DNA from 4 places in the Streptomyces sp. NPDC058697 genome. Region 2 is predicted to be linked to each of the others. Evidence: riboswitches for the same ligand, from Rfam matches in the RefSeq annotation. Region 2 holds a riboswitch; each other region holds the start of a gene.
The links. Region 2 has a riboswitch for cobalamin ahead of ACFWXQ_RS11475 (CbtB-domain containing protein). Riboswitches for the same ligand answer to the same signal wherever they lie in the genome.
Positions count from the first base shown of each region.

Region 1 (5,737 bases), on a different contig from region 2:
CGGTTTCCACGACACGGCCAACGCGATGGCGACGACCATCTCGACAGGTGCCCTGAAGCCCAAGACGGCGGTGGCCATGTCCGCCGTGCTGAACCTCGTCGGTGCGTTCCTCTCCGTGGAGGTCGCCAAGACGATCTCCGGCGGCATCATCAACGAAGAGGGCATCCGCACCGAAGTGATCTTCGCGGCGCTCGTCGGCGCCATTCTGTGGAATCTGCTGACCTGGCTCCTGGGTCTGCCCTCCAGTTCCTCCCACGCACTGTTCGGCGGCCTGATCGGTGCCGCGGTCATGTCGGCCGGCTGGTCGTCGGTGAACGGTTCGACCGTCGTCACCAAGGTCCTGCTCCCCGCGATCGCCGCGCCGCTGGTGGCCGGACTCGCCGCGATGCTCGCCACCCGGCTGACGTACCGCATCAGCGACAAGGCCGGTGAGCAGGCGACCTCCAAGGGCTACCGCGCGGGTCAGATCACCTCCGCGGGCCTGGTCTCGCTGGCCCACGGCACGAACGACGCGCAGAAGACCATGGGCATCATCACGCTCGCCCTGGTCACCGGCGGTGTGCTCGCGCCCGGGTCGAATCCCCCCATGTGGGTCATCGTCTCGGCCGGTATCGCCATCGCGCTCGGCACCTACCTGGGCGGCTGGCGCATCATCCGCACCATGGGCAAGGGCCTCACCGACCTCGCGCCGCCGCAGGGCTTCGCCGCCCAGACCAGCGCCGCGACGGTCATCCTGGCCTCCTCGCACCTCGGCTTCTCGCTCTCCACCACCCAGTCCTGTTCCGGCGCCGTGATGGGTTCAGGCCTCGGCCGCAAGGGCGGCGTCGTCCGCTGGTCGACCGCGACCCGGATGTTCGTCGCCTGGGGCCTCACGCTCCCCGCCGCCGGACTGGTCGGCGCGGGCGCCGAGTTCCTCACCAAGCAGGGCACCTGGGGCATCGTCCTCACCGGCGCGCTGCTGATCGCGGGCTCGGCGGTCATCTGGACGCTCTCCCGCCGCCAGCCCGTCACCGTCGACAACGTGAACGACGTCAGCGGCGAGCCCGCGGGCGTCGTGACCACCGCCATCGCCGCCGTCACCCCGCCGCCGACGGGCACGGTCGCCGCGGCCGACGACCTCAAGACCACCATCCCGGGCCCGGACGCCACCGAGCCCGTCCGTACGGCCACGGTGTAAGGAACCCACAGCATGAAGATCGACTGGGCAGCCCTCGGCTCCGTCTTCGGAGTCAGCCTCATCGTCACCGTCGCCCTCGTGGGCCTCTTCACCCTCGGCATCGTCGGCCTCTCCAAGCGCGAGTCGGCCTCCGCCCAGGGCGGCACCGCGACCCTCGCGGTCACCGGCGCGTACGCCTGCTTCGCCGCGTGCGCGGCAGCGGTGGCGTACGGCATCTCTCTGATCGTCGCCTGACGCGTACGGCACCTCCGTCACGCACGACTGCGCCCCGTCGACCCCTCGGTCGGCGGGGCGCAGTCGTGTCCGCGTGAGCGGCGATGTGGGCCTCAGCACACTCTCCCGTCGCAGGTCAACAGCAAGTTGACGGGTGTTCGTGGGCGTGGTGGACTGCCGGAGCCATGTACGGCGGCAGGAGAGGAAGCCGGTGCGAATCCGGCGCGGTCCCGCCACTGTTACCGGGGAATCGATACCCCGGGAGCCAGGAACTCTCGCCGTCGGTCTCGTCGAACCAGGGCGCGGACACCCTGAGTGAGGACAAATCGCCATGCCCGGCTGCCCAAGTGCCTTTCCAGCGACGGTTGTGCCCGATCTGACGGTCGGCTGAACCGATGCGTGCCGATCGCGTCTTCGCGTACGGCGCCGCCGCCGGCCTTCTCGGTGACCTGCTGCTCGGCGATCCCCGCCGGGGGCATCCGGTCGCCGCGTTCGGACGGGCCGCGGGAGCCGTGGAGCGGGTGCTGTGGCGGGACCACCGGGGGTGGGGCGCGCTGCACACCGCCGTGTGTGTGGGTGGCGCCACCTCGCTCGCCGCGCTCGCCGGGCGTTCCGTACGTCCCTCTCGTGCCGCGTCCGTCGCCCTGACCGCCGCCGCCACCTGGTCCGTTGTCGGCGGGACCTCGCTCGGGCGGGAGGCCCGGGCCATCGGCGGGGCGCTCGCCGCCGGGGACATCGAGGTGGCCCGGGAGCGGCTGCCTCATCTCTGCGGGCGGGATCCGCAAGCGCTGGACGCCGACGGGATCGCCCGGGCCGTCGTGGAGTCCGTCGCCGAGAACACCTCCGACGCCGTGGTGGGCGCCCTCGTGTGGGGTGCCGCGGCCGGTGTGCCGGGGCTGGTCGGATTCCGTGCCGTGAACACGCTCGACGCGATGGTCGGGCACAGGTCCGCCAAGTACCGGCGGTACGGGTGGGCTTCCGCGCGGCTCGACGACGTCGCGGGGTGGCCGGGGGCGCGGCTGACCGCCGTCCTCGCCGCCGCCGCGGGAAGTGATCCGCGCGGGGCCGTACGCGCCTGGCGTGCGGATGCCGTCAAGCATCCGAGCCCCAACGCCGGGCCCGTCGAGGCCTCGTTCGCGGGGGCGCTCGGCGTGCGGCTGGGCGGGACGCTCTCGTACGCGGGACGGGTCGAGCACCGGCCCGTACTCAATGGTGAGGGGCGGGCCGTGGAGGTCGGGGACATCGAGCGGGCCGTGCGGCTCTCGCGGCGCGTGGGCTGGCTCGCGCTCGGCGTGAGTGTCGCCGGACGGCTGCTCGTCAACGGCCTTCGCTCGAAGGGGCGTACCTCATGAGCCGGGGAACGAGCGGGGGAACGGGTGGCGGGCTGCTCGTCGCCGGTACCACCTCCGACGCCGGCAAGAGCGTCGTCACCGCCGGGATCTGCCGGTGGCTGGTGCGGCAGGGCGTCAAAGTCGCACCTTTCAAGGCGCAGAACATGTCGCTCAACTCGTTCGTCACGCGGGAGGGCGCCGAGATCGGGCGGGCGCAGGCCATGCAGGCGCAGGCCGCGCGCGTGGAGCCCACCGCGCTCATGAATCCCGTACTGCTCAAGCCGGGCAGCGACCGGAGCAGTCAGGTCGTCCTCATGGGCAAACCTGTCGGGGAGATGAGTGCCCGCGGCTATCACGGCGGGCGTCAGGAACAGCTCCTCGGGACGGTCCTGGAGTGCCTCGCCGAGTTGCGGGGCACGTATGACGCGGTGATCTGTGAGGGGGCGGGCAGTCCCGCCGAGATCAATCTGCGGCGGACGGACATCGTGAACATGGGCATCGCGCGCAACGCGCGGCTGCCCGTGCTCGTCGTCGGCGACATCGACCGCGGGGGTGTCTTCGCCTCCTTCTTCGGGACCGTGGCGCTGCTCTCGCCCGAGGACCAGGAGTTCGTCGCCGGGTTCCTCGTCAACAAGTTCCGCGGGGACGTGTCCCTGCTGGAGCCCGGTCTCGACATGCTCAACAACCTCACCGGGCGTCGTACGTACGGGGTCCTGCCCTTCCAGCACGGTCTCGGCATCGACGAGGAGGACGGGCTCCGGGTCTCGCTGAGGGGCTCGGTCCGCGAGTCCGAGGTCTCCTCCCCCGTCGGCGAGGACATCCTGCGAGTCGCCGTCTGCGCGGTCCCGCTGATGTCCAACTTCACGGACGTAGACGCGCTGGCCGCCGAACCGGGCGTCGTCGTGCGGTTCGTGGACCGGGCGGAGGAACTCGTCGACGCCGACCTGGTCATCGTGCCCGGCACCCGCGGCACGGTCAGGGCCCTGGAGTGGCTGCGCGAGCGCGGCCTCGCGGACGCCCTCGCCAGAAGGGCCGCGGAAGGGCGTCCCGTCCTCGGTGTCTGCGGTGGCTTCCAGATCCTCGGCGAGCACATCGACGACGACGTCGAGTCGCACGCCGGCCAGGTGGACGGGCTCGGACTCCTCCCCGTGCGCGTGCGGTTCGCACGGGAGAAGACCCTGACCCGGCCGGTCGGCGTGGCGCTCGGCGAGCCCGTCGAGGGGTACGAGATCCATCACGGGGTCGCCCGGGTCACAGGCGGGGAACCTTTCCTGGACGGCTGCCGGGTCGGCGAGGTCTGGGGCACGCACTGGCACGGCTCGCTGGAGTCGGACGGCTTCCGCCGGGCCTTCCTTCGCGAGGTGGCGGCCGCCGCGGGGCGCCGCTTCGTACCGGCCGCCGACACGTCGTTCGGGTCGCTGCGCGAGGAGCAGCTGGACCGGCTCGGCGATCTGATCGAGGAACACGCGGACACGGACGCGCTGTGGCGGCTCATCGAGTCCGGCGCGCCGACAGGACTGCCCTTCATTCCACCGGGAGCACCCGCATGAGCACAGTGTTGTTGTTGTCGACCGCCGACACGGATCTGCTGGCGGCGCGTGCCGCCGGCGCCGCGTACCGGATCGGCAATCCGACCCGCGTGGATGTCGCGGAGGAGCTTCCCGCGCTGGTCCGGGGCGCGGACGTCGCCGTCGTACGGCTGCTCGGCGGCAAGCGCGCCTGGGAGGACGGGCTCGCCGCGCTCAAGGCGTCCGGCATCCCGACCGTGCTGCTGGGCGGGGAGTCCGTCCCCGACGCGGAGCTGATGGCCGAGTCGTCCGTGCCCGCCGGTGTCGTCGCGGAGGCACTGCGCTATCTCGTCGAGGGCGGCCCGGAGAACCTGACCGAGCTGGCCCGCTTCCTGTCCGACACCGTGCTGCTGACGGGCGAGGGCTTCGAAGAGCCGCGGAAGATGCCGGAGTTCGGGGTCCACGGCGAGCGCGCGCACGTCGAGGGCCGTCCGACCGTGGGCGTGCTCTTCTACCGGGCCCACCAACTCAGCGGCAACACCGCCTTCGTGGACACCTTGTGCGACGCGATCGAGGCCCGGGGCGCCAACGCCCTTGCCGTGTACTGCGGTTCGCTGCGCGACGCCGACACGGGCCTCTACGAAATCCTCGGCAAGGCCGACGCGCTGGTCGCCACGGTCCTCGCCGCCGGCGGCACGCACGCCTCGCAGGCGTCCGCGGGCGGTGACGAGGAGGCCTGGGACATCGGCGCGCTCGCCGACCTCAACGTCCCTGTCCTGCAAGGGCTCTGCCTCACCTCGTCACGGTCCGCCTGGGCCGGGTCCGACGCCGCCCTCTCCCCCATGGACGCGGCGATGCAGGTCGCGATCCCCGAGTTCGACGGACGCCTCATCACGGTCCCGTTCTCCTTCAAGGAGCAGGGCCCGGACGACGTTCCGGTGTACGTCGCCGACCCCGAGCGGGCCGCGCGGGTCGCCGGGATCGCCGTGCGCCACGCCCGGTTGAAGCACAAGCCCAATGCGGAGAAGAAGCTCGCGCTGGTCTTCACCGCCTATCCGACCAAGCACTCCCGGGTCGGCAACGCGGTCGGCCTCGACACCCCCGCCTCGGCGGTACGGGTCCTCGACGCGCTGCGGGACGCCGGGTACTCCCTGACCGAATACCCGGACAACGGCGACGAGTTGATCCACCGGCTCATCGCGGCCGGCGGCCACGACGTCGAGTGGCTGACCGAGGAGCAGCTCGCGTCCGCCCCCGCCCGCGTGCCGCTCGCCGACTACCGGGCCTGGTTCGACAAGCTCGACCCTGATCTACGGAACGGGATGCTGGAGGCCTGGGGCGAGCCGCCGGGCAACCTCTACGTGGACGGCGACGACATCGTGCTGGCCTCCCTCCAGTTCGGGAACGTCGTCGTGATGATCCAGCCGCCGCGCGGTTTCGGCGAGAACCCGATCGCGATCTACCACGACCCGGACATGCCGCCGTCGCACCACTACATGGCCGCCTAC
Region 1 covers NZ_JBHXSU010000019.1:66,346-72,082, forward strand. Annotated here, with positions in the region: gene ACFWXQ_RS33930 (anion permease) at 1-1,177, shown strand, start outside; gene ACFWXQ_RS33935 (hypothetical protein) at 1,190-1,411, shown strand; cobalamin riboswitch at 1,552-1,688, shown strand; gene ACFWXQ_RS33940 (cobalamin biosynthesis protein) at 1,786-2,742, shown strand; gene ACFWXQ_RS33945 (cobyric acid synthase) at 2,739-4,271, shown strand; gene cobN (cobaltochelatase subunit CobN) at 4,268-5,737, shown strand, end outside.
Region 1: linked by a shared signal. The riboswitch ahead of ACFWXQ_RS33940 (cobalamin biosynthesis protein) and the one ahead of ACFWXQ_RS11475 (CbtB-domain containing protein) in region 2 are both predicted to bind cobalamin.

Region 2 (5,737 bases):
AGGTCTGTGGGAGTTGTCTGGCGTGATCATGTGCGGCTCTCCTCGTTCGGAGTTCGGACTGTGCTGCTGGTGCTGGATGTGCCAGTCCCGTGGGCCCGGGGTCGTCCGTCCCGGGGTCCACGGGGTGGTTCAGAAGCGGGTGCCGACGGGCGTGCCGTCCCTCGGGACGAGCCGGTCCCTGGCGGGCGGCAGGGGGTGGTCGGACGCACGCGGTTCCGTGATGACGTCCGAGTCGCGGAACGTGGTACGGCTGAGGGCGGGCGTGCCCGGACTGAGCATGGATCGATATATCGAACGCGGTTCGGTAAACCGGTCAGAACGTAGAGGGCGGCCGTGACCACGTCAATAACTTCGACACGCTCAGCCGCTTCTGGCCCCGTTGGGGCGCGCCTGGGCCGTGCGAAGGCGGGTTTGGCGTGGCGATGCCCGGCTACCCGAACCGTGTGTCACTAACAGAGCAGCAGGAACTCGTTCGTTTCCTCGAGGACCGGTTCGCCTGTGCGCAGGCATGTACCGAGTGCGCACGGGTCTGTGCCCTGCGCGCGAGCCTCGCCGAACTCGACGGCCCCGACGACCAACAGGAGTTGCGGCGCAAGGGCATCCTGTGCGCGGAGGTCTGCGACGCGACCTGCCGTGCCCTGGCCGAGCAGGTCACACAGGCCGAGGCCGGGATGCGCGCCCAGGTGGAGTGGTGTCGTGCCGTCTGCCTGGAGACCGCCCATGTCTTCGACCGGAACCCCGGCGCCGAGAAGGCCGCCGAGGCCTGCCGCGACTGCGCACGCGCCTGCACGGAATTCCTCGCCCTGCTGAGGTGAGGTCCCGTGCGGTGAGTTTTGGGTGCCGCGTCCCGAGGAACGCCACGCCCCCAAGGTGCCGCGTCCCGAGGAGCGTTCAGTCGGGCGCTCGCCGTCGCCTCACTCTCCGAGCGCTCTCCCGACCCGTACGTTCCAGCGCCCGGCCCGCCCGCTGAACTCCGTCGCGGCCAACGGCGGCACGTCGACGCGCCAGAACGCCGGCTCCGGGGCCCCGAGTGCCCGCACCACCCCGGCCCGTACGATCTCCGGCTCGACGACGGCGATGATCCGGACGGAGCCTGGTCGTGAACCCCCAGCCGAGTCGGATGCTGAAGCCCCGGAACCCGGATCCGCCACCGTCTCCAGCCACTTCGCGACGCGCTCGCACAGCCCGCTCACCGACTCGCCGCCGTGCGGGGCGGACGACGGGTCCGCCAGCCAGCGGCCCACGGCCTCGGGTTCGTCGGTGCTCACCTCGGCGAGGGTCGCCCCGCGCCAGCGGCCCACGTCCAGCCCGGCCAGGTCGGGCTCGGTGACGGCGAGGGCGTCGAGCCCGAGGGCCGCCGCCGTCTCCCGGCAGCGAACGGTGGGCGAGACCAGGACCCGGTCGGCGGACGGCAGCGAGCCCGCGGCCGCCTCGGCGAGCCGCAGCCCGGCCGGGTCGACGGGACATCCGTCGTCGAAACGCGCCTCCCGCAACGCCGCGCTCATCGCTGGTGAGATCAACATCACTCGGCTGGTCATCGTCCCGCCCTCACGTTCCACACGTGCTCAACACCCCTGTCCGTACCGGGAATTGGGGGCGTGACCAGGGCCCCGGCGCGCCCCCGGCATTCCATGCGCCCTTGGCCGCGCCTCCGCTTCGCGGTACCTTCTCGTCGATATTGACGACGGTACGACGGAAGCCGGTGAGAATCCGGCACGGTCGCGCCACTGTAAGCCCCGCACAACCGCCTTCCACCGGGGGAGGCGGAGGTCGAGCAAGTCAGACCCGTGGCCGTCGTCCTGTGCACCACCGAGATGGGACGCGAGTTCCCCCAGGAGGTCCTGCCATGGCGCAGTCCGCCGTCGCTCAGCCGACCGTAACCACCCCCGACGTACCCGCAAAGCTGCCGATCGGCGCGATCGCTCCCTGGGCGGTCTTCCTCGGCATCCTGATGCTGGTGCTGCTCTACTTCGTCGGTGCCGAACAGGGCGCCACCTCCCTGGTCTCGGGCGAGGGCGTGCACGAGTGGGTGCACGACGCCCGCCACCTGCTCGGCTTCCCCTGCCACTGACGGCGACAAAGAACCGACAGGACAACCCAATGAACTCCGTCACCGTCAGAAATCTCCTGGTGCGGGGCATGCTCGCGGGTCTTGCCGCGGGTGTGCTCGCCCTGGTCGTCGCCTACTTCCTGGGCGAACCCCGCGTGGACGAGGCCATCGCGTTCGAGGAGGCCCACGCCCACGAACACGGCGGCGAGGAACTCGTCACCCGTGCGATGCAGTCCACCGGTGGTCTGTCCACCGGCGTCCTCGTCTACGGGGTCGCGTTCGGCGGCATCGCCGCACTCGCGTACTGCTTCGCCCTCGGCAGGATCGGCCGCTTCGGGCCGCGCGCGAGCGCGCTGCTGCTGGCGGGCGCCGGTCTGGTCGCGGTCTACCTGGTGCCGTTCCTCAAGTACCCGGCGAACCCGCCCGCCGTCGGCGACCCCGACACCCTCAACCAGCGCACCGCGCTGTTCCTCCTGATGATCGTGCTCAGCGTGCTGCTGGCCGTCGCCGCGGTGATCCTCGGCAAGCGCCTCGCACCGCGCCTGGGCAACTGGAACGCCACCCTCGCGGCGGGCGCGTCCTTCGTCCTGGCCGTCGGCCTGGCGTACGCGTTCCTGCCGTCGTTCAACGAGGCGCCGGAGGGCTTCCCCGCCACCCTGCTGTGGCAGTACCGCCTGGCGACCCTGGCCATCCAGGTGACCCTGTGGACCGCGTACGGCCTGGTCTTCGGGCTGCTCGCGGAGCGCGTGCTGGCTCCCGGGACGGCCGGGGCCGAGGGAGAGAAGGCACCCGAAGGGCGGGCAACTCCCGTCGCGCACTGATCCGTTCACGCAGCCGAAGGGGTCCCGGGAGCACATTCCCGGGGCCTTATCGCATGAGTGTGTACGTCACCGGCATTCCCAATTTCTGGAACACGTTCTACGGTGTGCGCCGTCAGGTCCGGGTGGCCGAACGAGCGGGCCAGTGGGAGCCAGGAGGCGCCGTGCATCTCGAATACACGCCGGAGCAGCAGCGGTTGCGCACCGAACTGCGCGCCTACTTCGCGGAGTTGGTCCCCGAGGACGTGTACGCCCGATACGGCGACCCGGCGGCGCAGAAGCGCTTCTACCGCGAGACCATCCGCAGGCTCGGCTCCGACGGCTGGCTCGGCGTGGGCTGGCCGAAGGAGTACGGCGGGCGCGGTCTGAGCCCGATGGAACAGTTCATCTTCTTCGACGAGGCCGCCCAGGCCGGCGTACCGCTGCCGCTGATGGCGCTCAACACGGTCGGGCCGACGATCATGCAGTTCGGTACCGACGAGCAGAAGGGGTACTTCCTGCCGAAGATCCTCTCCGGCGAACTCGACTTCGCGATCGGCTACAGCGAACCCGACGCCGGCACGGACCTGGCCGCGCTGAAGACCAAGGCGGTCAGGGAGGGCGACGAGGACACCGGCCACTACACGGTTGACGGCCAGAAGATCTGGACGACCAACGGCGACACCGCCGACTGGGTCTGGCTCGCCGTGCGCACCGACCCCGACGCCCCGCCGCACAAGGGCATCACCATGCTCCTCGTGCCGACCTCCGACCCCGGCTACTCCTGCACGATCATCAACACCCTCGCCTCGCACGACACCACCGCGAGCTACTACGAGAACATCCGCGTCCCCGCGTCCCGCCGTGTCGGCCAGGAGAACAAGGGCTGGCGGCTGATCACCAACCAGCTCAACCACGAGCGGGTCACCCTCGCCGCGCACGGCACGATGGCCATCCGCGCCCTGCACGACGTACAGCGCTGGGCCATGGAGACCAAGCTCGCCGACGGGCGCCGCGTCGTCGACCTCCCCTGGGTGCGCCGCCGCCTCGCCCAGACCCACACGAAGCTCGACGCGATGAAACTCCTCAACTGGCAGATGGTGAACGCCGTCCAGGAGGGCACGCTCACCCCGCAGGACGCCTCCGCCGTCAAGGTGTACGGCTCCGAGGCCCGCCGGGACGCCTACGCCTGGCTCATGGAGGTCGTCGCCGTGGCCGGTGTCCTCAAGGAGGGCTCCGCGGGAGCCGTTCTCCATGGCGAACTTGAGCGCGGCTACCGCTCAGCCGTGATCTTCACCTTCGGCGGCGGCAACAACGAGATCCAGCGGGAAATCATCTCGTGGATCGGTCTGGGCATGCCGAGGGTACGGCGGTAGCCGGGTGCGACAGAGCTAGGCCCTGGGCCGGCCCAGCTGGTTGAGCACCTGGGCGGCGGCCTCGTTGCCGCTGTCGTGGGAGAAGTCGACCTGATCGGTGATGACTCCGGCCCAGAAGAGGGTGTCGCCGACCGGCTCGTAGATCTCCCGGGCGCCCGTGATCCGCTCCGAGTCCGTGAAGGCGGCGCGGGCGAAGGGGTCCTTCGCCCACTCGTGCTCCATGACCTTGACGGGCGTGAGGCTCCGGTCGCCCGCGATGCCCCGGACCACTTCGAGGAACTCCCGGTGACGCTTCCGGGCGGGCAGCGCCAGCAGCCGTTCGGCTTCGTCCTCCTCGGCCCCGGCGAAGACGATCCGACCCGAGTGGCGGGGCTGTCCCATGGCGGCGTTCATCAGCCACCACGGCACATCCGCCTCGACGACGTGATCGGCATCCTCCGGGAACACCGGCCTGTCGAACTCCATCAGGACCTTCGAGATCGCGAAGTGCGGCACGGCCTTGAAGGCGTCCGTCTTCTCCTTCGGCAGCGCCGGGGAGAACTCCACGGCATCGGCGGCCAGTACGGCGACAGGCACGGCCACCACCGCGGCCCGGGCCCGGTAGGTGACGCGGCGCCCTTGCCGCTCGGCATGGACCACGACCCTGCCGGGCGTGTGCTCCACCCGCCGTACCACGGTGTTGAACCGGATGGACAGCTTGTGGGCGAGGGGCGCCAGGATCTGTTTGTAACCGCCGATGACCTGGAAGTTGTACGGACGCTCGATGGTGTCCTTCTTCCAAGGGGCGCCCACGCGCGTACGGGACAACGTGTGGGCGTGGGTGTGTGTCTTCAGGCCTTGGCTGCGGACCAACTTCCAGGTCGAGGCGTTCGGCTCGTGGATGAACTGCGCCCCGAGTTCGATCGGGACGGACATGGCGTCCGGCTGGGTCCACAGGCGGCCGCCGATGCGGTCGCGGGCCTCGACGACCGTCACCCTCTTCCCGGCGTCCGCAAGTACTCGCGCCGCGCTGAGTCCTGCGGCTCCGGCACCAATGACGACGACATCGAGGTCGGCTCCCCGCGTGCCTCCCGAGTCCGGCGTGGGTGCCTCGGTCTGAGCCGCGCCGGCCGACCACACGGCGAGGGAGCCCGCCGCGACTCCCGCGGCGGTACCGATGATGAGGCCACGACGACCTACCAGGGGGCGTTTGTGTTCCACTTCGCCTCTGCCTTCCCGTCAAGAACGGAGTGCGCACTCGTTGCGCGCACCTCCCACGCTGGTCGGTCGGCCAGTGCGGTCACCACCCTCCGGCCGGGGGTTCGACCCCCGCCGGTCGGGGGAGCGGCAGCCGGCAGCCGGGCGCGGGGTGTTCAGCCGGGGTGGGTGGGCAGGCGCAGGCGGATCCGGTAGCCGCCGTCGTCCGTCGGTCCGCTCTCGAAGGTGCCGCCGAGCAGCTCGGCGCGTTCGCGCAGGCCGATGAGACCCTGCCGGGAGCCGGGCAGGGCGAGGGCGGGGCGGGTGGGGGCGGTGTT
Region 2 covers NZ_JBHXSU010000004.1:140,836-146,572, reverse strand. Annotated here, with positions in the region: gene ACFWXQ_RS11490 (hypothetical protein) at 130-279, opposite strand; gene ACFWXQ_RS11485 (ferredoxin) at 423-815, shown strand; gene ACFWXQ_RS11480 (histidine phosphatase family protein) at 915-1,538, opposite strand; cobalamin riboswitch at 1,669-1,811, shown strand; gene ACFWXQ_RS11475 (CbtB-domain containing protein) at 1,847-2,071, shown strand; gene ACFWXQ_RS11470 (CbtA family protein) at 2,101-2,871, shown strand; gene ACFWXQ_RS11465 (acyl-CoA dehydrogenase family protein) at 3,033-4,223, shown strand; gene ACFWXQ_RS11460 (flavin monoamine oxidase family protein) at 4,239-5,423, opposite strand; gene ACFWXQ_RS11455 (sensor histidine kinase) at 5,576-5,737, opposite strand, start outside.

Region 3 (5,737 bases), on a different contig from region 2:
AGGGGTTCCATAAAGCGGAACCGTCCCTTAGATTTCCTGCGCGTTGCACAGGTGATCACTGAGGGGACGGAGCCGCCGTATGTCTGAAGCGCCGGATGCGCCAAGAGCGCCCGAAGGGAAACCGCCGGCGGTGACCCCGCCGGCCGTGACACCGCCTGTCGTCACACCGGTCCGCGTGGTGATCGCCGTCTGCCTGATCGCGCCGTTCGTGGCGATGCTCTGGGTCGGCTCGTACGCGAAGGTCGACCCGGCCTTCATCGGCATCCCGTTCTTCTACTGGTACCAGATGCTGTGGGTGTTCATCTCGACCGCGCTCACGATGATCGCGTACCAGCTGTGGAACCGTGACCAGCGCGCCCGCAAGTCCCAGAAGGAGGGCGCGTCCGCATGAACGACGGCGTGAACGGCGTGGCACTCGCCGTCTTCATCTTCTTCTTCGTGGCCGTCACGGTCATGGGCTTCCTGGCCGCGCGCTGGCGCCGGGCCGAGACCGAGAGCCTCGACGAATGGGGCCTGGGCGGACGGTCGTTCGGCACCTGGGTCACCTGGTTCCTGCTCGGCGGCGACCTCTACACGGCGTATACGTTCGTGGCGGTCCCGGCGGCGATCTACGCGGCGGGCGCGGCCGGCTTCTTCGCCGTGCCGTACACGATCCTCGTCTACCCGCTGATCTTCACGTTCCTGCCCCGCCTGTGGTCGGTCTCGCACAAGCACGGGTACGTGACGACGTCGGACTTCGTGCGCGGACGCTTCGGCTCGAAGGGCCTGTCGCTGGCCGTCGCAGTGACGGGCATCCTCGCGACGATGCCGTACATCGCGCTCCAACTGGTCGGTATCCAGGCCGTCCTGGACGTGATGGGCGTCGGCGGCGGCGAGGACACCAACTGGTTCGTCAAGGACCTGCCCCTGCTCATCGCCTTCGGCGTGCTGGCCGCGTACACGTACTCGTCCGGTCTGCGCGCGCCCGCCCTGATCGCGTTCGTGAAGGACACGCTGATCTACATCGTCATCGCGGTGGCGATCATCTACATCCCGATCAAGCTGGGCGGCTTCGACGAGATCTTCGCCAAGGCGGGCGAGGCGTACAGCCAGACCAACCCGGCGACGGGCGCGCCACGCGGTGCGCTGGCACCGGGCGAGGCGGGCCAATGGACCTACGCCACGCTGGCGTTGGGCTCCGCCCTGGCCCTGTTCATGTACCCGCACTCGATCACGGCCACGCTGTCGTCCCGCAGCCGTGAGGTGATCCGGCGCAACACCACGATCCTGCCGCTGTACTCGCTGATGCTGGGCCTGCTCGCGCTGCTCGGGTTCATGGCGATCGCGGCCGGAGTCAAGGTCAGCAACGGGCAGTTGGCGATCCCGCAGCTCTTCGAGGACATGTTCCCTGCATGGTTCGCGGGGGTCGCCTTCGCGGCGATCGGCATCGGTGCGCTCGTGCCGGCCGCGATCATGTCCATCGCGGCGGCGAACCTCTTCACCCGCAACATCTACAAGGACTTCATCCGGCCCGACGCGACGCCGGCCCAGGAGACCAAGGTCTCCAAGCTGGTCTCGCTGCTCGTGAAGGTGGGTGCGCTGGTCTTCGTCCTGACCATGGACAAGACGGTGGCCATCAACTTCCAGCTGCTGGGCGGGATCTGGATCCTGCAGACCTTCCCGGCGCTGGTCGGCGGGTTGTTCACCCGGTGGTTCCACCGGTGGGCGCTGCTCGCCGGGTGGGCGGTCGGGATGCTGTACGGGACGGTCGCGGCGTACGGAGTCGCCTCGCCGACCCAGAAGCACTTCGGTGGTTCCTCGGAGGAGATTCCCGGGATCGGGGAGATCGGGTACATCGGTCTGACGGCGTTCGTCCTGAACGTGGTCGTGACGGTCGTCCTGACCTTCGTCCTGAAGGCCGCCAAGGCGCCCGAGGGCATCGACGAGACGTCCCCCGAGGACTACACGGCGGACGCGGGCGACAAGGGTGTCCAGGTCGAGCTGCCGCCGGCCACCGCGGGGGCCAACCACTAACCCCCGCTGCGCAGTTCCCCGCGCCCCTAGGTACCTAGGGGCGCGGGGAACTGCGCGACAAGCCCCCACCGGGCCCGCACCCGACAACGCCCCCTGGCCACACCGCAGTCCACGGTTACGCTGGTCCGCGTGACCGCGAGCTCGCCGATCGTCCTCGACAGTGACCCCGGCATAGACGACGCCGTGGCCCTCCAGTACCTGCTCGGCACAGGCAGGTGGGACCTCAGGGCCTACACCTCCGTGGGCGGCAACCTCCCCGCCGAGCAGACCTACCGCAACGCCCGCGCCCTGGCGAGAGCCCTCCGTATCGACACGGACGTCCCGGTCCACCGCGGAGCGGCCCGTCCGCTCACCCGCCTCCCGTACATGGCCGCAGGTCACTTCCACGGCCCCGGGGGCCTCGGCCAGGAGACGCTCCCCGACTCGACCGCCGGGCACCTGACGGAGTCCTCCGCACAGGCGCTGCTGCGGCTCTCCCGGGAGCACGAGGGCGAGCTGACCGTGTGCGCCACCGGCCCGCTCACCAACGTGGCCATCGCGCTCCTGGAGGACCCGGCCTTCGCCCGCCGCGTGAAGAAGTTCGTGTTCATGGGCGGCAACGCGCAGGTGCCCGGAAACATCACCCCGGTCGCCGAGTTCAACATGTGGGCGGACCCGGACGCCGCCGAGGTGGTGCTCTCCTCCGGCATCCCGTTCACCATGGTCGACCTGGACGCCTCGCACCGCTGGCTCTTCGGCCCCGCCGACCTCGCCGCGCTGGAGGCGGCGGGGACGGGCGCGGCGCTCGCCGCCCGGCTGCTGCGGGTCTACACCGACTCCTACCGCCGCCACGGCGGAGGCGACTCCTGCCCGCTGCACGACCCGCTCGCCGTGGGCGTGTGCGCGGACGAGTCGTTCGTGACGCTCGCGGAGGGAGCCGTCGTCGTCGAGTGCTCCAGCGAACTCACCCGCGGCCAGACCGTGTTCGTCCCCTCGGCCGCCCAGCGGAACTACTACACCGAGTCGCCCGCCCTGACGGCCCGCACCCGCCTCACGGGCCGCGTGGCCCTCGGCCCGGGCCCCCGCGACTTCACGAAGGACTTCGTCACGACCCTCCCGCAGTGGCCGGCCGTGGGCTGAGCCCGCCCCTGGGAAAAACTCGGCGACCTCTGTCGTACCCCTCGGGCACACTGCCAAGCATGACCATCGTGATCAGGCGGGCGAGGCCCGAGGAGTACGAGGCTGTGGGCGAGATCACCGCGCAGGCCTATCTCGGCGACGGGCTGCTCGACTTCGGGGAGAGCGACGAGTATCTGGGCGAGCTGCGGGACGTGGCGAAGCGGGCCGCCGCGGCCGACGTACTGGTGGCCGTGGTGGGGGCGGGCGCGGGCGAGCGGGTCGTCGGCGGCGTGACCTTCGTCCCGTCCGGCGGGCCGATGGCAGACATCGCGCGCGAGGGCGAGGCAGAGATACGGATGCTGGCGGTCGCGAAGGAGGCCCGCGGGCACGGGGCGGGCGAGGCCCTCGTGCGTGCCTGCGTCGACCGCGCCCGGGCCACGGACGGCTGCATACGCGTCGTGCTGTCCACCCAGCGCACCATGCACAGCGCCCATCGCATCTACGGACGCCTCGGCTTCACCCGCGCCCCCGACCGCGACTGGAACCCGGTCCCGGACCTCGACGACATCATGCTGCTCACCTACGAATTGACACTCTGACACCCTCCGAAGCCGACACGACACAAGATGTGGGGGTGCTTCCCGAGCCCGGCACAAGATGTATGCTCATGCTCGCTGTCGCCGCAGGGGAATCCGGTGCGAATCCGGAACTGTCCCGCAACGGTGTACTTGTGCATGTCTGTCCCCAGAGGAGAGCCGTGCGCCTGGTCAGTCCGAGGACCTGCCGACAGCGTGCCCAGGCCACCCGGCCCGGGTGCCATGACGTCCGGGCCTCGCGGAGTGGGCCGGTGGACGCGGCGTACCGCTGCGCAGAGCGTGTACCCCCGTGTGCCCCGAACCCCTCTCCCCGCAGGCCCCGTGCCGAGCGAGGGAGAGCCCCACGTGACCATCGCGCCAGCCGATCCGGTCTCAGCGAAAGCGCCCCAGTACCAGCAGGACAGGGCCGAGGCCGACGGACCGGGAACCGTGTTGCTGCGGACCCTGACCGACCTCACCGCCGACCTTCCCGACGCCGATCCCGGCAGGGTCGCCGCCGCCGCGCTGCGCGGCCGGTCCTCCGTCGGGGCCGACGGGATCACCGCGGAGCTGCGCGAGCTGGCCACGGAGTCGGCCGCGGGCCTCATCTCCGAGGACCCCGTGTACTCGAAGCTGGCCGCCCGTCTGCTGACGATCGGCATCGCCGAGGAGGCCGCCTCGCAGGGGGTCAGGTCCTTCTCCGAGTCCGTCGCGGTCGGCCACCGCGAGGGCCTGATCGCCGACCGCACCGCCGAGTTCGTACGGACCCACGCGGCCCGTCTGGACGCGCTGATCGACCTCGAAGGTGACGACCGCTTCGGCTACTTCGGCCTGCGCACGCTGCACAGCCGGTATCTGCTGCGGCACCCGATCACGCGGTCCGTCATCGAGACTCCCCAGCACTTCATGCTGCGTGTCGCCGCCGGCCTCGCCGAGGACGACTCGACCAGGTCCGTCGACGAAGTGGCCGCGCTGTACCGGCTGATGAGCCGCCTCGACTACCTGCCGTCCTCCCCCACGCTCTTCAACTCCGGTACGCGGCACCCGCAGATGTCGTCCTGCTACCTCCTCGACTCCCCGCTGGACGAGCTGGACTCCATCTACGACCGCTACCACCAGGTCGCCCGGCTCTCGAAGCACGCGGGCGGCATCGGTATCGCGTACTCCCGTGTCCGCTCGCGCGGTTCCCTGATCCGCGGGACGAACGGGCACTCCAACGGCATCGTCCCGTTCCTGAAGACGCTCGACGCCTCGGTGGCCGCCGTGAACCAGGGCGGCCGGCGCAAGGGCGCGGCCGCGGTCTACCTGGAGACCTGGCACTCCGACATCGAGGAGTTCCTGGAGCTGCGCGACAACACCGGTGAGGACGCCCGGCGTACGCACAACCTGAATCTCGCGCACTGGATCCCGGACGAGTTCATGCGCCGGGTCAACGAGGACCGCGTGTGGTCGCTGTTCTCGCCCTCCGACGTGCCCGAGCTGGTCGACCTGTGGGGCGAGGAGTTCGACGCCGCCTACCGCAAGGCGGAGGACCGGGGCCTCGCCAAGAAGACGATCCCGGCCCGCGATCTGTACGGCCGCATGATGCGCACCCTCGCGCAGACCGGCAACGGCTGGATGACCTTCAAGGACGCCGCCAACCGCACGGCCAACCAGACCGCGCTGCCCGGCCACACGGTCCACTCCTCCAACCTCTGCACGGAGATCCTGGAGGTCACGGACGACGGGGAGACGGCGGTCTGCAACCTCGGTTCGGTGAACCTGGGTGCCTTTGTCGACACAACGACAGGTGACATCGACTGGGAGCGGCTGGACGCGACCGTCCGTACCGCCGTCACCTTCCTCGACCGGGTCGTCGACATCAACTTCTACCCGACCGAGCAGGCGGGCCGTTCCAACGCCAAGTGGCGGCCGGTGGGCCTGGGCGCGATGGGTCTGCAGGACGTCTTCTTCAAGCTGCGGCTGCCCTTCGACTCCGCCGAGGCCAAGGCGCTCTCCACCCGGATCGCCGAGCGCGTCATGCTCGCCGCGTACGAGGCGTCCGCCGACCT
Region 3 covers NZ_JBHXSU010000025.1:2,653-8,389, forward strand. Annotated here, with positions in the region: gene ACFWXQ_RS37770 (DUF3311 domain-containing protein) at 131-391, shown strand; gene mctP (monocarboxylate uptake permease MctP) at 388-2,013, shown strand; gene ACFWXQ_RS37780 (nucleoside hydrolase) at 2,143-3,132, shown strand; gene ACFWXQ_RS37785 (GNAT family N-acetyltransferase) at 3,192-3,710, shown strand; cobalamin riboswitch at 3,743-3,914, shown strand; gene ACFWXQ_RS37790 (ribonucleoside-diphosphate reductase subunit alpha) at 4,053-5,737, shown strand, end outside.
Region 3: linked by a shared signal. The riboswitch ahead of ACFWXQ_RS37790 (ribonucleoside-diphosphate reductase subunit alpha) and the one ahead of ACFWXQ_RS11475 (CbtB-domain containing protein) in region 2 are both predicted to bind cobalamin.

Region 4 (5,737 bases), on a different contig from region 2:
GCGAAGGTGACCATGACCGCGCCGTTCATGCGCGCGTACACCGAGCTGCTGGTGCGCACCTGCCACCGGCGCGGTGCCCATGCCATCGGGGGCATGGCCGCGCAGGTGCCCGGCAGGGACCCGGCCGCGCGTGAGGCGGCTCTGGCCAAGGTCCGCCTCGACAAGGAGCGCGAGGCGGAGGACGGCTTCGACGGCTCCTGGGTGGCCCACCCCGGCCTGGTGCCCGTGTGCCGGGAGGTTTTCGACACCGTACTCGGCGACCGGCCGCACCAGATCGACCGTACCCGCGACGACGTGGAGGTGACCGCCGCGGACCTGCTGTCGGTACGCCGTGTCAGCGGGCCGCCCACGCCGGAAGGCGTGCGTACGAACATCGCGGTCGCCCTGCGCTACTTCGACGCCTGGCTTCGCGGGCAGGGGGCCGTCGCCCTGGACGGGCTGATGGAGGACGCGGCGACCGCCGAGATCACGCGGGTGCAGATCTGGCAGTGGCTGCGGCACCGGGTGGTCGAGAGGGAGACCGTGGAGCGGCTGCTCGACGACGAACTCGCCGCGCTCGGCGCCCAGTACCCCTGGGCGGCCCTCGACGAGGTGCGGGAGCTCTTCGAACGGACCGCGCTGGCAGGCGAGTTGCCGTTGTTCTTCACCCCTGACGCCTACAGCCGTCACCTTGTCCGGCACGCGGAGGCACAGTATCGGGAGGGACGAGCATGAGCGGGGACATCAGCCGGGACATCCGCCGGGTGGGCGTGGTCGGCGGCGGCCGGATGGGCGCCGGGATCGCCGAGGTGTGTGCCAGGGCCGGCCTCGACACCGTCGTGTGCGAGGTGGACGCCATGGCGGCCCGTGCCGCACGGGAGCGGGTGTCGGCCTCCCTCGACCGGGCGGTGCGGCGCGGGAAGCTGGACCGGGACTCGGCGCGGGACGCCCTCGACCGGCTGGCCTTCACCCAGGCCCTCGAAGACCTCGCCGACCGGCAGCTCGTCGTCGAGGCCGTCGTGGAGAACGCGGACGCCAAGACGGAGGTCTTCGCCGCGCTGGACAAGATCGTCGAGGATCCCGGGGCGATCCTCGCGACCAACACCTCGTCCCTCCCGATCATGCGGCTCGGCATGGCGACGAGGCGTGCCGACCGGGTCGTCGGGCTGCACTTCTTCAACCCCGTTCCCGTGCTGCCGCTGGTGGAGATCGTGGCCTCGCTCCACACGGCGCCCGGGACGGTCGGGGCCGTCGAGGACTTCGCCACCCGGGTCCTCGGCAAGACCGTGGTCCACGCGCGGGACCGGGCGGGCTTCGTCGTCAACGCCCTGCTCGTGCCCTATCTGCTGGCCGCGATCCGCATGGCCGAGTCCGGTTTCGCCACCGCCACCGACATCGACGCGGGCATGGAACTCGGCTGCGCCCACCCCATGGGACCGCTCAGGCTGGCGGACCTGATCGGCCTCGACACCGTCGCCTCGATCGCGGAATCCCTCTACGACGAGTTCAGGGAGCCGCTCTACGCCCCTCCCCCGCTGCTCCAGCGGATGGTGGAGGCCGGGCTGCTGGGCCGTAAGACGGGCCGCGGGTTCCACGTGTACGACGCCGTCCGGCAGCCGGGCATTTGACGGCAGGGCCTAAGCTGACCGTGCAGCTGGTTCGCCCCGTCCGCCAGGCGGGATGCGTCGCAAGAGGGAACCCGGTGGGAATCCGGGACTGCCCCGCAGCGGTGAGCGGGAACGACCGCCGTCATACGCACTGGGCCCCGAGAAGCGGGACCTGGGAAGCGACGGCCAGTAGGTGCCCTCCGTACGGAGGGCGTGCCCGCGAGTCCGAAGACCTGCCATCTGCCCGTGCGCGACCGATCGCGTACGGACAATCCCGGTGACCTCGTGGGCGGGTCAGGCGTACATATCCGGCGGACGACCGCGCATGCCGCGCGAGGTGCCTCTGCCGGGTTCGTCACCCCTTCGCGCCCACGTCCCGTCCCGGGATCTCAGGGAGACATCTCGCGAAGGAGAGTTCCGTGACATCGAAGTCCGCAGCCGCGGCGGCACGGGCCACCGTGTACGGCTACCCCCGTCAGGGCAGGGGCCGGGAACTGAAGAAGGCGATCGAGGGGTACTGGAAGGGCCGCGTCGACGCCGACGCCCTCCGGGCCACCGCCGCCGAACTGCGCCGCACCAACTGGCGGCAGCTGGCCGAGGCCGGCATCCACGAAGTGCCGACCGGCGACTTCTCGTACTACGACCATGTCCTGGACACCAGCGTCATGGTCGGCGCGATCCCCGGGCGCCACCGCGCCGCGGTCGAGGCCGACGCGCTCGACGGCTACTTCGCGATGGCCCGCGGCACCCAGGACGTGGCGCCGCTGGAGATGACGAAGTGGTTCGACACCAACTACCACTATCTGGTCCCGGAGTTGGGCCCGGACACCGTCTTCACCGCCGACTCCGCGAAGCAGGTCGCCGAGCTCCACGAAGCCCTCGCGCTCGGCCTCACCGCCCGGCCGGTCCTCGTCGGCCCCGTCACCTATCTCCTGCTCGCCAAGCCCGCGCCCGGTGTGGCCGCGGACTTCGACCCGCTGACCCTGCTCGACCGACTGCTCCCGGTGTACGCCGAGGTCCTCTCCGATCTGCGGGCGGCGGGCGCGGAGTGGGTCCAGCTCGACGAGCCCGCTCTGGTTCAGGACCGCACCCCGGCCGAACTGAACGCCGCCACGCGCGCCTACCGCGACCTCGGCGCACTCACCGACCGTCCGAAGCTGCTGGTCGCCTCCTACTTCGACCGGCTCGGCGACGCCCTGCCGGTGCTGGCCAAGGCCCCGGTCGAGGGCCTCGCGCTCGACTTCACCGAGGCGGCCGCCGCCAACCTGGACGCCCTGGCCGCGGTGGGCGGACTACCCGGCAAGCGCCTGGTCGCGGGCGTGGTCAACGGACGCAATATCTGGGTCAACGACCTCACCAAGTCCCTCGCCACGCTCGGCACCCTGCTGGGACTGGCCGACCGGGTCGACGTGGCCGCGTCCTGCTCACTGCTCCACGTGCCGCTCGACGCCACCGCCGAACGGGACATCGAGCCGCAGATCCTGCGCTGGCTCGCCTTCGCCCGGCAGAAGACGGCCGAGGTCGTCACCCTCGCCAAGGGGCTCGCCCAGGGCACGGGCGCGATCACCGGCGAACTCGCCGCCAACCGGGCCGCCCTGGCATCCCGCGCGAACTCGCCCATCACCCGTGACCCGGCCGTGCGGGCGCGGGTCGGTGCGGTCACGGACGCCGACTCCCGCCGCTCCCAGCCGTACGGCGAACGCGCCGCCGCGCAGCGTGCCCACCTCGGTCTGCCGCTGCTGCCGACCACCACCATCGGCTCCTTCCCGCAGACCGCCGAACTGCGTGTCGCCCGCGCCGATCTGCGGGCCGGGCGCATCGACACGGCCGGCTACGAGGAGCGCATCAAGGCCGAGATCCAGGAGGTGATCTCGTTCCAGGAGAAGGCCGGCCTGGACGTCCTGGTGCACGGCGAGGCCGAACGCAACGACATGGTCCAGTACTTCGCCGAGCAGCTGACGGGGTATCTCGCCACGCAGCACGGCTGGGTGCAGTCCTACGGCACCCGTTACGTCCGTCCGCCGATCCTGGCCGGCGACATCTCCCGCCCCGAGCCGATGACGGTGCGCTGGACGACGTACGCCCAGTCCCTGACCCGGCGCCCCGTCAAGGGCATGCTCACGGGGCCGGTCACCATGCTCGCCTGGTCCTTCGTCCGGGACGACCAGCCGCTCGGCGACACCGCCCGACAGGTCGCCCTCGCCCTGCGCGACGAGGTCAACGACCTTGAGACGGCCGGGACTTCGGTCATCCAGGTCGACGAACCCGCGCTGCGCGAGACCCTGCCGCTGCGGGCCGCCGACCGCCCCGGCTATCTGGCGTGGGCCACCGAGGCGTTCCGCCTCACCACCGCCGGGGTCCGGCCGGACACCCAGGTCCACACCCACATGTGCTACGCCGAGTTCGGTGACATCGTCCAGGCGATCGACGACCTCGACGCGGACGTCATCAGCCTGGAGGCCGCCCGCTCCCACATGCAGGTCGCCCGCGAGCTGGCCGCGCACGGCTATCCGCGCGAGGCCGGGCCCGGTGTCTACGACATCCACTCCCCGCGCGTGCCGAGCACGGACGAGGCGGCGGCCCTGCTGCGCAAGGGACTTGAGGCCATCCCGGCCGAACGGCTCTGGGTCAACCCCGACTGCGGCCTGAAGACCCGCGGCTGGCCCGAGACCCGGGCGTCCCTGGACAACCTGGTCGCGGCCGCGCAGGCGGTACGCGCCGAACTGCCCACCACCGGCTGATCCGACCGATCCGCATGATCCGGTCCGGCTGATCGGTCCGGCTGATCCGATCCGACCGGCCGGGGGCGCCTGTGTCCCCGGCCGTCGCGTCGGAGGCCCTGCCCCGTCAGGTGAGTTCTGCCGCCACCAGCTCGGCCGCCCTGGCGACCAGCGGGTTCTCCGTGGGCCCGTCGGCGGCGTACTTGGTCGACAGGACCGACAGCACCAGGGGCGGCCGCCCGGGAGGCCATACGACGCCCACGTCGTTGGCGACCCCGTACTGCGAACCGCCCCCGGTCTTGTCCGCGAGCGTCCAGTCACTGGGCAGGCCGGCACGGAAGCGCTCGGTGTTGGTGGTGTTGGCGATCAGCCACCCGGTCAGCCGTTCGCGGTCCTCGGCCGGGAGCGCCCTGCCGATCACGAGCCGCGCGCCGGTCCGGCCGATGGCGCGCGGGCTGGTGGTGTCGGTCCTCCGCCACGGTTCCGCCGAGTTCAGCTCGGGCTCCCACCGGTCGAGCCGGGTGATCCTGTCCCCGGTCGAGCGGCAGAACCGGGTGATCGCGGTCGGTCCGCCCAGCTCGCGCAGGAGGAGGTTCGCGGCGCCGTTGTCGCTCTGGGAGACGGCGGCGGAGCACAGCGCCTCGACCGTCATGCCATTCGCGACGTTCTCGTCCGTGCTCGTGATCGGGGCGTAGCCCGCGGCCGTGACGTACTCCTTGGTGTACCGGATGCGCCGGGCCAGGAACTCACCGTCGCGGTCGAGGTCCCTCAGGACTGCCGCGGCCGTGAGCATCTTGAACACCGAGCACATCGGGAAGCGTTCGTCGGCGCGGTAGGCCACGGTCCGGCCCGTGGCCGTGTCGTGGGCGAAGATCCCGAGGCGCGCGGAGTACTCCCGCTCCAGGTCACCCAGCTGTCCGGCGAGGCCCTTGCCGTCGGGGGTCGAGGCATGCGCCGCCGTCGGGGCGGTGACCGCCAGCGCCGCTCCGGCGCCCAGGGCCAGTGCCGTGCGGCGGCTCGGGCGTGAGCTGAAGCGGGCGGCACGAGAGCCGGGACCGAAACTGGAGCTGGTGCTGGTGCTGGAACTGGAATTCGTGCTGGGACCGGAGCGGGATCCTGTGGTGTCCAAGGCCGTACTTCCTGTTCGTGCGGGCGTGACGTTCCTTTCGATGATCAAGACGCCACGACACGACGAACCGGTTGCCCAGCGCCCCATACGCCACATAGGACCCATACACCCCATACGCCCTCTACGCGTCGGCGGCGTCGGCAGCCTCGGCGCGTTCCTCCGACGCCACGCCCTCGACGACCGCGGACGCCTCCTTCTCCGGTACGCCCGCCGCGATCAGCGTGGCGACGGCGGTCCGCGTCCCGTCGTCCTCCCAGGTCCCCGCGTTGACGCTTTCGAGCAGGGAGATGGCCAGGGCCTCC
Region 4 covers NZ_JBHXSU010000003.1:673,449-679,185, reverse strand. Annotated here, with positions in the region: gene aceB (malate synthase A) at 1-714, shown strand, start outside; gene ACFWXQ_RS10740 (3-hydroxybutyryl-CoA dehydrogenase) at 723-1,607, shown strand; cobalamin riboswitch at 1,618-1,842, shown strand; gene metE (5-methyltetrahydropteroyltriglutamate--homocysteine S-methyltransferase) at 2,006-4,327, shown strand; gene bla (class A beta-lactamase) at 4,434-5,309, opposite strand; gene ACFWXQ_RS10725 (TetR/AcrR family transcriptional regulator) at 5,557-5,737, opposite strand, start outside.
Region 4: linked by a shared signal. The riboswitch ahead of metE (5-methyltetrahydropteroyltriglutamate--homocysteine S-methyltransferase) and the one ahead of ACFWXQ_RS11475 (CbtB-domain containing protein) in region 2 are both predicted to bind cobalamin.